DNA from 2 places in the Variovorax sp. YR634 genome. Region 2 is predicted to be linked to the other one. Evidence: riboswitches for the same ligand, from Rfam matches in the RefSeq annotation. Region 2 holds a riboswitch; the other holds the start of a gene.

Region 1 (6,614 bases), on a different contig from region 2:
GTGCTGACGGTGTTTACCAGCAAGGACTGAACGCGATCAGGCCGGCTGCAGCGCGCGCGGCGCGGGCGCAGGCATGCCGGTGAACGCGAAATCGACCTCCGGCGCCAGCCCGCTCACGATCCGCGCGATCGACTTGCCCGAGCCGCAGGCATGCGTCCAGCCGAGCGTGCCGTGGCCCGTGTTGAGGAACAGGTTCGGCAGCCTGGTCTTGCCGATCAGCGGCACGTTGCTCGGCGTGGCGGGGCGCAGGCCGGTCCAGAACTGGGCCTGCGTGGTGTCGCCGGCGCCGGGGAACAGCTCTTCGACGCGGCGCACGATGGCTTCGCAGCGCACGCGGTTCAGGTCGCGGTCGTAGCCGTTGAGCTCGGCCGTGCCGGCGATGCGCAGGCGGTCGCCCGACTCCGAGGTGTAGCGCGAGAACACGAGCTTGAATTCGTCATCCGTCAGCGAGACCTGGTGGGCCTTCGACGCGTCCTTGACGGGCAGCGTCACCGAATAGCCCTTGGCCGGGTAGATCGGCAGGCGGATGCCCAGCGGCGCGGCATACAGCGGGCTCAGTGACCCCATCGCCAGCACGAAGGCGTCGCCGCGGATGCGCTGGAAGCGGCCTTCGCTGTCGGTGGCTTCGACGTGATCGATGCTGCCGCCGGCTTCGCGCAGCGCGGTCACGGTGTGGCTCATCAGGAACTTCACGCCCGCCGCGGTGGCCAGGCCCACCAGTTCGCGCGCGAAGCGGTTGGCGTCGCCGGACTCGTCCTCGGCCGTGTAGGTGGCGCCGGCCAGCTTCGGGCGGATGTGGGCGAGGGCGGGCTCGATCTTCACGGCTTCGTCGGCCGAGATGACCTGGCGCTCGCAGCCCAGGGCGCGCATCTGCTCGGCGGGCGCGAGGGCGCCGTCGAACTCTTTTTGCGTCGTATAGAAGTGCAGGATGCCCTGCGTGCGCTGGTCGTAGTTCAGGCCGGTGTCGCGGCGCAACTGTTGCAACATCGAGCGGCTGTATGTTCCGAGACGCACGATCTGCTCGATGTTGTGGCGGGTGCGCGCCGGCGTGCATTCGCGCAGGAACTGGAGGCCCCAAAGCCACTGGCGCATGTCGGCGCGGATGCGGAAGAGCAGCGGAGCATCTTCCTTGCCCAGCCACTGCAGCACCTTGAGCGGTGCGCTGGGGTTGGCCCAGGGTTCGGCATGGCTGACGGAAATCTGCCCGCCATTGGCGAAGCTGGTTTCGGCGGCCGGGGTGGCCTGCCGGTCGATCACGGTCACTTCGTGGCCGAGTTGCTGGAGGTAGTAAGCCGAGGTCACGCCGAGCAGGCCGGCGCCAAGAACGATCACGCGCATTTCAAGTACCTTTGAGGTTGCAGTGCTTGAACGACGGGCGTGGTGTGCTATTGAATAAATAGCAAAGCAACCGGACGACCGCTGTCCAAGTTGCCGCTCCCCCTGTCCTCGGTACCTGAGAGATTCACCCGCTGCGCCCGCAGAGGGTTTGCTCCTTCGGTGCATCACGACCACGTTGGGCGGTGTGATGGCTCTCCAGACGGCGTTTCAGTTGGTGCAGTACAGGTCCCTTGTTCGGACCGACCTGAGCGTTTATGGGAGTTTGCGCCTTCGGTAGGGCCACCGGGGTAGCCCGCTCTCCTGCAGTGGGGGTGATTGTAGGCGGGGCTTGCGCGGGCGCCAACCTTTGATTTCTCTCCTCTGGCCGAATGGGATAATCGCCTGTTGATTTGCCGCAAGGCGATCGTTCCATATATCAGCAGGGGACTTCATGATCCTGGTTACCGGCGGCGCTGGCTTCATCGGCGCCAATTTCGTACTCGACTGGATCGCCAACGGCGACGAGCCGGTCGTGAACCTCGACAAGCTGACCTACGCAGGCAACCTCGAGACCCTCGCGTCGCTCAAGGGCAACCCGAAACACATCTTCGTGCAGGGCGACATCGGCGACAGCGCCCTCATCGATCGCCTGCTGGCCGAGCACAAGCCGCGCGCCGTGGTCAACTTCGCCGCCGAATCGCACGTGGACCGCTCCATCCACGGTCCCGAAGACTTCGTGCAGACCAACGTGCTGGGCACCTTCCGCCTGCTCGAATCCGTGCGCGGGCACTGGAGCGCGCTGCCAGCCGAGCAGAAGACGGCCTTCCGCTTCCTGCACGTGTCCACCGACGAGGTCTACGGCTCGCTGTCGAAGACCGACCCCGCCTTCACCGAAGAGAACAAGTACGAGCCCAACAGCCCCTACTCGGCCAGCAAGGCCGCCAGCGACCACCTCGTGCGCGCCTGGCACCACACCTACGGCCTGCCGGTGCTGACCACCAACTGCTCCAACAACTACGGCCCCTTCCACTTTCCCGAGAAGCTCATCCCGCTGATGATCGTCAACGCACTGGCCGGCAAGAACCTGCCCGTGTACGGCGACGGCATGCAGGTGCGCGACTGGCTCTACGTGAAGGACCACTGCAGCGCCATCCGCCGCGTGCTCGAAGCCGGCAAGCTGGGCGAGACCTACAACGTGGGCGGCTGGAACGAGAAGCCCAACATCGAGATCGTCAACACCGTGTGTGCGCTGCTCGACGAACTGCGTCCCCGCGCCGACGGCAAGCCGTACAAGGAACAAATCACCTACGTCACCGATCGCCCCGGCCACGACCGCCGCTACGCCATCGATGCGCGCAAGCTCGAGGCCGAGCTTGGCTGGAAGCCCGCCGAGACCTTCGATACCGGCATCCGCAAGACCGTCGAGTGGTATCTGGCCAATGGCGAGTGGGTGCGCAACGTGCAAAGCGGCGCGTATCGAGAGTGGGTCGAGAAGCAATACGACACGACGAAGGCTGCGGCATGAAGTTGCTGCTGCTGGGCAAGGGCGGACAGGTCGGCTGGGAGCTGCAGCGCAGCCTGGCGCCACTGGGTGAACTGGTCGCGCTCGATTTCGACAGCACGGATTTCAACGCCGACTTCAGCCGGCCGGAGCAATTGGCCGAGACGGTATTGAAGGTTCGCCCCGACGTGATCGTCAATGCGGCGGCGCACACGGCCGTCGACAAGGCCGAGAGCGAACCTGACTTCGCGCGCAAGCTCAACGCGACCTCGCCGGGAATCGTGGCCGAGGCGGCGCAGCAGATCGGCGCGCTGATGGTGCATTACTCGACCGACTATGTCTTCGACGGCAGCGGCACCAGGCCCTGGAAGGAAGACGACGCGACCGGCCCGCTCAGCGTGTACGGGCGCACCAAGCTCGAAGGCGAACAATTGGTGGCCCAGCACTGCGCGAAGCACCTGATCTTCCGCACCAGCTGGGTGTACGCGGCGCGCGGCGGCAACTTTGCCAAGACGATGCTGCGGCTGGCGAAGGAGCGCGACAAGCTGACCGTCATCGACGACCAATTCGGCGCGCCCACGGGTGCGGAGCTGCTGGCCGACGTGACGGCGCATGCCATCCGGGCGACGCTGCAGGACCCGGCCAAGGCTGGCCTCTATCACGCCATCGCCGGCGGCGAGACCAGCTGGTACGGATATGCGCGCTTCGTGATCGAGCAAGCCAAGGTAGCGGGTGTCGAACTCAAGGCCGGCCCGGAGGCCGTCGAGGCCGTGCCGACCAGTGCCTTCCCGACCCCGGCAAAGCGCCCGCACAACTCGCGCCTGGACACCACCAAGCTGCAGGCCACGTTCGGCCTGCGCCTGCCGCCCTGGCAGGAAGGCGTCGCGCGCATGCTGCGCGAGATTCTTTGAACTTTCACGAGAAAAAGAACATGACCAAGACGACGCAACGCAAAGGCATCATCCTGGCCGGTGGCTCGGGCACCCGCCTGCACCCCGCGACCCTGGCGCTCAGCAAGCAGCTGCTGCCGGTGTACGACAAGCCGATGATCTACTACCCGCTGAGCACCTTGATGCTGGGCGGCATGCGCGACATCCTGATCATCAGCACGCCGCAGGACACGCCGCGCTTCCAGCAACTGCTGGGCGACGGCAGCCAGTGGGGCATCAACCTGCAGTACGCGGTGCAGCCGAGCCCTGACGGGCTGGCGCAGGCGTTCATCATCGGGGACAAGTTCGTCGGGAACTCTCCGAGTGCACTGGTGCTGGGGGACAACATCTTCTACGGGCACGACTTCGTGCATCTGCTGTCGGACGCCGATACCAAGCAGAGCGGTGCGACCGTGTTTGCGTACCATGTGCAGGACCCTGAGCGCTATGGCGTGGTCGCGTTCGATGCCAATGGCAAGGCCAGCAGCATCGAGGAAAAACCACTCAAGCCCAAGAGCAACTACGCTGTCACGGGGCTGTATTTCTACGACAACCATGTGGTGGATATTGCCAAGGCCGTGAAGCCCAGCGCGCGAGGCGAGTTGGAGATCACCGCAGTGAACCAAGCCTATCTCGACCGCGACCAGTTGAATGTGCAAATCATGCAGCGAGGCTACGCATGGCTGGACACGGGCACGCACGACAGCCTGCTCGAAGCCGGCCAGTTCATCGCGACGCTTGAGCATCGCCAGGGACTGAAGATCGCCTGTCCGGAGGAGATTGCGTGGCGCAACAGATTCATCACTACTGAGCAGCTCGCGAAGCTTGCGGCACCGCTCGAAAAGAGTGGTTACGGGAAATATCTCAAGCACCTGCTGAGCGACGAGGTTCGCTCGTGAAAGCCACGCCCACCGCCATTCCCGACGTCCTCGTAATCGAACCCAAGGTGTTTGGCGATGCGCGAGGGTTTTTCTATGAGAGCTTTAACGGCAAGGTCTTCGATGAGGCCGTGGGGCGGCATGTAGAGTTTGTTCAGGACAATCATTCGCGGTCGGCCAAGGGGGTGCTGCGTGGACTGCACTACCAATTGACGCAGACCCAAGGAAAACTGGTGCGGGTTGTACGAGGTGCCGTCTTCGACGTGGCTGTGGACATACGGCGCAGTTCGCCAACTTTCGGTAAATGGGTGGGGGTTGAGTTGACTGAAGAAAACCATCGACAGCTGTGGGTGCCCGAGGGTTTTGCGCACGGCTTTTTCGTTTTGAGTGAGACTGCCGATTTTCTGTATAAGACTACCGATTTTTATGCGCCAGCCGCCGAGCGATGTATCTTGTGGAATGACTCAACATTGAATATCGCATGGCCCCTGACCGATATCCCTCCCAAATTGTCCGAGAAAGATCGATCGGGCCTGCTACTGAATGTCGCGATGCTATTTGACTAAGAGGGGCAAGCGGTCGGGCATTGTCCGCGGCGTTATTGGGGTGTTACTCTCAATTCCTTCAGCCCTAGTCCTATCACGCGAACATCTTCGTTGATTCCCAAGCTTTTTGGCGATACAGGATGAGGTACGGAGATAAGCAGTAGGTCGGTTGAATTTTTTAATTCAACTTCCAGTTTGACGGTTTCAAATTCAGTTTGCGGAACGAATGTTCGTTGAACGTCTTGAATTTTCACAATGAATGGTTGACCAATATTGGGCCCAAAGGCCTTGGCAGTCAGTGTCAATGTAAATTTTTTTGGCAATGCTTCCCTGAATCGCAAAGCGATCGTTGCACCCTCTGACCAGACTCCCCAGGGTTCGTACTTTTGCAGTCCAGTGACTGCGCGCAATTGCATCAATGCAGAGCGACTGAAGTTGATTTGCCATGGCGAAATCTCACCAAAAATAACATTCCCATCTTTAATGGACAGTGAGAAACTGTCCAGCAGCGAACGCGCTGCGAGCGAAAGCGGCATTTGTGCTGTCGTATTCGTTGTTGCAAGCTGGTAAAACGCGACATTGCCTTGGGTGTTTGTGAGCGGTAACGAGTTCGGCACCAGTTTGTGTAACTCACCCTCGATTGCAACTCCCCCATCGGCATAACCGCGCCGGTCGATGTAGAGACCTGTAAAACCCAGATGACGAACGATCTCTAGCTGGACTGACAGTGGTTGTTGCGATAGTTCCTGAAAAAAATTATCTCCCTCGCGACCTGCCATGGTGCCAAAGCTCCATCGCATGTTTTTGGAGTGCAAGTAAGGCTTGCCCAAGTCGTACGAATTGAGTGTCCCTACGCCGGGGGATTCCGGGAATTGCATATAAGGCAATTCGTAGACCGCCGCAGTTGGACCTGCCACAGCCTCTATTTCCTTGACGTAGACGGCATCGCTTCGATAACTCTCCTGGATGTGACTGATGTGCTTCACATTTTGCGCTGGAGACTGGTCCCAGATGCCAAATGCAATCAGTAAAATCGTCAGGACGGTGCAATAAATTGGGGCGCGAGGCTGCACTTGGCTTAACACATATGCGAAACCAAAAATGCCCAAAAATGCAATGAAAATACTAATGCGATTCCATGCTCTGATCTGCGCTGAAACAAATTCGGCAAAAATGGCAGAAAAGCCACCTATCGTTGCAATCAGAACCAATGAAATTGTCAAAAATGCCAACAAAAGAATCGAAGATTCTTCGATCTGCGAACGCCTTGGAAGCACCGCAATGCCGAGCATTAAAAGAAATCCAATACTCGCAATTGCGCCAAGGGATGCAAAAGAGTTTTCGGCGACGAGGGGGAAATTGTTGTTGTATTGCTCGGCAATCTCTCGTAGTTTGGCCGAGCGATGCAACCGTTGTGGCAGCAACATTTGAATGAGCTTGAGCC
Region 2 (6,614 bases):
CCCGCCTACGTGAGCTACGCCAAGGAATTCGGCGCGGACAACATCAAGAAGATCACGGACGTCAAGTAAGCCCTGAGCCGCCACGGCCGGCTCTCCGGCAACGCGCCCGGCACGCATGCGTGCGCCGGGCGCTTCGTTTTTCAGACAGAACAGAGAACAACACAAAGTGCAAGCCTTCGAGCGCTACTTTCTCGCCGCCAACCGCTGGGCGCTGATTCTTCTGCTGGCCGCCATGTCGGTCATCATCTTCACCAACGTCGTGCTGCGCTACACCACGAGCCAGTCGCTCGAATGGGCCGAGGAGGTGTCGCGCCACATGATGATCTGGCTCACCTTCCTGGGCGCCGGGCCGGTGCTGCGCTACGGCGGGCACATCGCGGTCGAGAACCTGCAGGACGCCTTGCCCCGCAGCGCGGCCGTCGCGGTGCGCATCGTCGTCGCCGGGCTGCTGTTCGCATTCTTCGGTTTCATGGTCTGGTACGGCTGGCTGTACATGGAACGCACGATGTTCCAGCTCACTGCCGTGACTCAGATTCCGTTCGCCTACATCTACAGCGCGATGCTGTTCGGCGGCATCTTGTTGATCGTGCACTGGCTGCTGGTGGTGCGCGGCTACGTGCTGCGCAGGGAGTTCGCGTCCGACGCGCACTTCGACGCCAACGCCTCGGCGTCGCTGTAAGGAGAACGACCATGGACGCAAGCATTGTTCTGATCGTTTCCGCCTGCATTTTCCTGGCCATCGGCGTGCCGGTGGCCTTTGCGCTGGGCCTCTCCACCGTTACCACGCTGATCCTTGCGGAGAACTACCCGCTGATGGTGCTGCTGAAGGAAACCTTCACCGGCATCGACAGCTTTCCGCTGATGGCGGTGCCCTTCTTCATTCTTGCGGCCGAACTCATGAGCGGCGGCTCGCTCACCGAGGTGCTGCTGCGCTTCGCAGGCCAGTTCGTGGGCCACCGACGCGGCGGGCTGGGCTACACCAACGTGGTGTCGCTGACCTTCTTTTCGGGCATCTCGGGCTCGGCGCTGGCCGACGCGGCGGGGCCGGGGTCGATGCTCATCAAGATGATGGACAAGGCCGGCTACGACCGCTCGTACGCGGCGGCGCTCACGGCCTCGACCGCCATCGTCGGGCCGATCATCCCCCCCTCGATCATCATGATCATCTACGCGCTGCAGGACGAGAGCGTATCGGTCGGCACGCTGTTCGCGGCCGGCATCATGCCGGGCATCCTGATCGCGGTGGCGATGTGCGTCGTGAACTTCTACGTCTCGAAAAAGCGCAACTACAAGGGCGACGGGCAAACGCCTCCGCTGCGCGAGATCCTGGTCACGACCTGGAAGGCGATTCCCGCGATCCTGCTGCCGGTGGTGATCCTGGGCGGCATGCGCGCCGGCTGGTTCACGCCGACCGAGGCCTCGGTGGTGGCGGTGTTCTATGCGCTGGTGTGCGGCAAGTTCGTCTACCGCACGCTCGAGTGGAAGATGCTGCCCGACATACTCTCGCGCTCGGCGTTGCTGTCGGCTTCGGTGCTGATCATCATCGGGCTGTCGGCCTCGTTCGCGTGGGTGCTGACCATCGAGGGCATTCCGCAGCAGATGGCCGAATGGCTCATCAGCATGAACCTCTCGCCGTGGATGTTCCTGATCATCGTCAACGTGTTCCTGCTGCTGTTCGGCATCTTCATCGAGCCGCTGCCGGGCGTGATGGTGCTGGCGCCGATCCTCGCGCCGGTGGCCATCAAGCTGGGCGTGGACCCGGTGCACTTCGCGATGATCGTGATCTTCAACCTCACGCTGGGCATGATCACGCCGCCGGTGGGCGGACTGCTGTTCGTGACCTGCAACGTGTCGAAGGTGCCGATGTCGGCGCTGGTGAAGGAACTGGTGCCGTTCCTTTGGGCGCATGGGGCTGTGCTGGTCATCCTGACCTTCGTGCCCGCGCTGAGTACGTGGCTGCCGCACGTGCTCGGGTTCAAGTAACGGCCTGGGCTCCGGGGCCTGATCGGCCCGGTGAATCGGCGGATGTTCACTGCCAGAATCGGGCGACGGGCCAAGGGCCGACAACCGACAAGGAGGGGACTGCGCCATGAATCGATTCCTGAGCTGCCTGCTGGGCGGCGCCTTGCTGGCTCCGGCTGCCTTCGGCGCCCCGCCCGCAATGCCCGCCGCGGTACCAGCCCCCGTATCGGCAGCAGCGCCGGCCGATCCCGCCTCCAGCATCCGCGAAGTCGAAGCCGCCGTGCGCGCCTGGGCCGCGGCCTGGTCAGCCCGGGACGTGGTGCGCTACCTGGCCGCCTATGCACCCGACTTCACGCCGCCCCGAGGCCAGGACCGCAAGGCCTGGGAGGCGGACCGCCGCGCGCGCATTACCGACAAGACGACCATCAGCGTGAGCATCGACAGCCTGGTCATCAGCGTCCAGGGGCAGGCGGCCAGCGCGAGCTTTCAACAGACCTACAGCGCCGACAAGCTGCGCGAGAAGAGCCGCAAGACGCTGGAATTGCAGCGCGTGGGCAACCAGTGGCTCATACGCAAGGAAAGCGCGGGCTGAAGGCCGGCCGCGATTGCCCCTGTAAGGCAAACGGTTCATGAAGATGTCACCACTTGCAACGATGCTGCAGCCCTCGATTCCCGAAAGCTGTGGCTGCCATGTTTCCCACCAAGACCGACAAGGCGCGCGACGAACTCCAGGGCGGACAGCGCACGCTCAGCCAGCGTGAGCGCGCCCTGCTGCTGATGGCCGATGGCCGGCGCTCGCTGACCGACTTCAGTCCGCTGTTCTCCAACCGGGTCGAAGCCGAACAGGCGATCCAGGCGCTGGTGCAGCGGGGCTACCTGCAGGCCCCGCAGGCTGCTGCTGCGGCACCGGCGCCCGCACCGATAGCAGCCCCCGCCCGGCCCGCGCCTATCGCCGCCGCCGAGCCGATCCAGGTCGCCACCACCTCGGCCGACACCTTCGACGGCAAGCGCTCGCTGGCCACCACGCGCATGTTCCTGTTCGACATCTGCGAGCGCATGTTCGTGCGGCGCGACCCGAAATTCGCGCTGCAGATGCGCGACGCCCTGCGCGAGGCCCGCGACCGCGAGGCGATGCTGACCATCGCCGCGCTGATGCTCACCGAGATCGAGAAAACCGCAGGGGTGGAACGGGCCGAATCGCTGCGCGAGCGCATCGACAAGCTGCTGCCGCCGGCCGAAATCATCCACTGACGCAAAACCCCTGCCCCGCGCGATCCACTACACTCGCCAGGGTCAGGAGAGAGCCCCGCGTGCCGGGGCCGCCGAAGGCGCAGGGGTTTCCCGAACGCTCAGGCAAAAGGACTGACAAGGCGCCGGTGAACACCGGCGTTTCCTTGCTGGAGAGAGGCCGTTGCAGTGAAAACTGCCCATCGGCCCACCGAAGGAGCAAACCCCGATCGTGGGGCGAATCTCTCAGGTAAAGCGGACAGCAGGGGTGGCCCATGGCTTGCGTCATGGATTTCGTCTGCCCCTTTGGAGTGCCCCGTGGCTGCTTCTTCCGCCCCCGCTACCGAACTTCTCAAGACGCCGCTGCACGACCTCCACGTGGAGTTCGGTGCCCGCATGGTGCCCTTTGCCGGCTATTCGATGCCGGTGCAGTACCCCGCCGGCCTGATGGCCGAGCACAAGCACACGCGCGACGCGGCCGGCCTGTTCGACATCTCCCATATGGGCCAGCTGCGCCTCGTCGGGCCCGATGCGGCGGCGGCTTTCGAAACCCTGATGCCCGTCGACGTGATCGACCTGCCCGCCGGCAAGCAGCGCTACGGCCTGCTGCTGAACGACGAAGGCGGCATCCTCGACGACCTGATGTTCTTCAACGAGGGCAACGGCTCGATCTTCGTGATCGTCAACGGCGCCTGCAAGGTGGCCGACATCGCCCACATCCAGCAGAAGATCGGCAGCCGCTGCCAAGTGCAGCCCCTGCCCAACCACGCCCTGCTCGCGCTGCAGGGCCCGCAGGCCGCGGCCACGCTGGCGCGGCTGTCGCCCGGCATCGAGCGCTTCGTGTTCATGACGGGCGGTGCGGTGCAGATCGGCGGCATTGCCGCCTTCGTCACCCGCAGCGGCTACACCGGCGAAGACGGCTTCGAGATCTCGGTGGCCGCCAAAGACGCCGAGGCGCTGGCCCGCCTGCTGCTGGCCCAACCCGAGGTCAAGCCCATCGGCCTGGGCGCGCGCAATTCGCTGCGGCTCGAAGCCGGCCTGTGCCTCTACGGCAACGACATCGACACCACCACCACGCCTGTCGAGGCCTCGCTCAACTGGGCGATGCAGAAGGTGCGCCGCACAGGCGGCGCGCGCGAAGGCGGCTTTCCAGGCGCGACAAAGATCCTCGCGCAGCTTGCCGTCGCTACCGCAGGCGCTGCCGGCCACACCGACCACGACACGCTGAAGCGCAAGCGCGTGGGCCTCGTCGCCCTCGAACGCATTCCGGTGCGCGACGGCACGGTGCTGCAATCTTTCGAAGGCCATGACATCGGCATCGTCACCAGCGGCCTGCTCGGCCCGACGGCCGACCGCTGCATCGCCACGGGCTACGTGGCCACCGCCTTCGCCGAGCCGGGCACGCGCGTGCAGGCCATCGTGCGCGGCAAGCCGGTGCCGATGGAGGTCTCGACGATGCCTTTCGTGCCCACCCGCTACTACCGCGGCTGAGCCTGGTCGACAGGCTAGGCTCTGCACCCCGATTCATTTTTTCCACGAGGAGTTTTTCCATGAGCATCAAGTACACCAAGGACCACGAATGGGTGTCGGCCGAAGGCGACGCAGCCACCGTCGGCATCACCGTGCATGCGCAGGACGCGCTGGGCGACGTGGTGTTCGTCGACCTGCCCGAAGTCGGCAAGACCTTTGCGCAAGGCGAAGTTGCCGGCGTCGTCGAATCGGTCAAGGCCGCGGCCGACGTGTTCATGCCCGTGTCGGGCGAGATCACCGAAGTGAACGAGGCGCTGCGCGCCGACCCGTCGCTCGCCAACAGCGACCCGCTGGCCGCCGGCTGGTTCTTCAAGGTCAAGCTGAGCGAGCCCGCGCAGCTCGACGCCCTGCTGGACGCGGCCTCCTACGACAAGTTCGCCGCCGAATCCTGATCCGCTGAGTTCCTCAGCCACCTTCCTTCTTCTCCCCGAGCCCTCACCGCCATGCCGACGCCCGCCCTTCCCTCTTTGCAAGAACTAGAGAACGCCGAAGAATTCCTCGCCCGCCACATCGGCATCGATGCGGCGGACGAGGCGCGCATGCTGCCGGTGATCGGCTCGGAAACGCGCGCGGAGCTCATCGACGGCATCGTGCCCGTGGCCATCCGCCGCGCAAAGCCGATGCGCCTGCCCGCACCGGCCACCGAAGCCGATGCGCTGGCCGAGCTGAAGGTGATGGCGTCGAAGAACAAGGTGTTCAAGAACTTCATCGGCCAGGGCTACTACGGCACGCACACGCCGGGCGTCATCTTGCGCAACGTGCTCGAGAACCCCGCCTGGTACACCGCCTACACGCCCTACCAGGCCGAAATCTCGCAGGGCCGCATGGAAGCCCTGCTCAACTTCCAGACGATGGTGTGCGACCTCACGGACATGGCCATCGCCAACGCCTCGATGCTCGACGAAGCCACGGCCGCAGCCGAGGCCATGACGCTGGCCAAGCGCAGCGTGAAGAGCAAGAGCAACGTGTTCCTGGTGTCTGGCGACTGCCATCCGCAGACTATTGAAGTCATCAAGACGCGCGCCGCGCCGCTGGGCATCGAAGTGAAGGTGAGCACCGTGTCGGAAACGCTGCCGCACCTGATGGTGAGCGGCGAGTTCTTCGCCGTGCTCGCACAGTACCCCGCCACCACCGGCCACGTGCACGACCTGCGTCCGCTCGCGGGCCACGCGCATCAGTGCGACGCCGCCCTCATCGTCGCGGCCGACCTGCTGGCGCTCACGCTGCTCGTCGCGCCCGGCGAATTCGATGCCGACATCGTCTGCGGCACCACGCAGCGCTTCGGCATGCCGCTGTGCAACGGCGGCCCGCACGCCGCCTACCTGGCCTGCCGCGACGAATTCAAGCGCTCGCTGCCGGGCCGCCTGGTCGGCGTGAGCGTCGACACGCACGGCCGGCCCGCATACCGCCTCGCACTGCAGACGCGCGAGCAGCACATCCGTCGCGAGAAGGCCACGTCCAACATCTGTACCGCGCAGGTGCTGCCGGCCGTGGTGGCCAGCATGTACGCCGTGTACCACGGGCCCGATGGCCTCACGCGCATTGCGCAGCGAGTGGCAGCGCTCACGGCAATCCTCGCCAAGGGCCTCACGCAGATGGGCCGCGAGCTGGTCAACACCACCGCTTTCGACTCACTGACCATCCGCACCGGCGAAGACACGCCGGCAATCATCGAGCGCGCGCAGGCGGCCGGCGTCAACCTGCGCCAGCGCCTGCAGCAGCACCTGGGCATCTCGCTCGACGAGACCAGCACGCGCGCCGACGTCGAAACCCTGTGGAGCCTGTTCGCGCCCGCCGGCACGCAGGCGCCGCGCTTCGATGACCTGTCGAGCAGCACCACGCCGCTGATCCCCGAAGACCTGCGCCGCACCAGCGCCTTTCTCACGCACCCGGTG

The links. A riboswitch is a leader RNA that binds a small molecule or an ion and turns the genes downstream of it on or off. The one in region 2 is predicted to bind glycine.
Region 1: another riboswitch for glycine. It lies ahead of BLV60_RS21240 (D-amino acid dehydrogenase); the one in region 2 lies ahead of gcvT (glycine cleavage system aminomethyltransferase GcvT).

Annotation. Positions count from the first base shown of each region.
Region 1 covers NZ_FNOL01000013.1:98,949-105,562, forward strand. Annotated here, with positions in the region: gene BLV60_RS21235 (FIST signal transduction protein) at 1-30, shown strand, start outside; gene BLV60_RS21240 (D-amino acid dehydrogenase) at 37-1,338, opposite strand; glycine riboswitch at 1,431-1,547, opposite strand; glycine riboswitch at 1,551-1,651, opposite strand; gene rfbB (dTDP-glucose 4,6-dehydratase) at 1,769-2,842, shown strand; gene rfbD (dTDP-4-dehydrorhamnose reductase) at 2,839-3,729, shown strand; gene rfbA (glucose-1-phosphate thymidylyltransferase RfbA) at 3,750-4,646, shown strand; gene rfbC (dTDP-4-dehydrorhamnose 3,5-epimerase) at 4,643-5,191, shown strand; gene BLV60_RS34150 (DUF7024 domain-containing protein) at 5,224-6,614, opposite strand, start outside.
Region 2 covers NZ_FNOL01000007.1:16,337-22,950, reverse strand. Annotated here, with positions in the region: gene BLV60_RS14340 (TRAP transporter substrate-binding protein) at 1-69, shown strand, start outside; gene BLV60_RS14335 (TRAP transporter small permease) at 167-679, shown strand; gene BLV60_RS14330 (TRAP transporter large permease) at 691-1,983, shown strand; gene BLV60_RS14325 (L,D-transpeptidase Cds6 family protein) at 2,090-2,554, shown strand; gene BLV60_RS14320 (hypothetical protein) at 2,653-3,213, shown strand; glycine riboswitch at 3,247-3,337, shown strand; glycine riboswitch at 3,350-3,462, shown strand; gene gcvT (glycine cleavage system aminomethyltransferase GcvT) at 3,508-4,680, shown strand; gene gcvH (glycine cleavage system protein GcvH) at 4,740-5,111, shown strand; gene gcvP (aminomethyl-transferring glycine dehydrogenase) at 5,163-6,614, shown strand, end outside.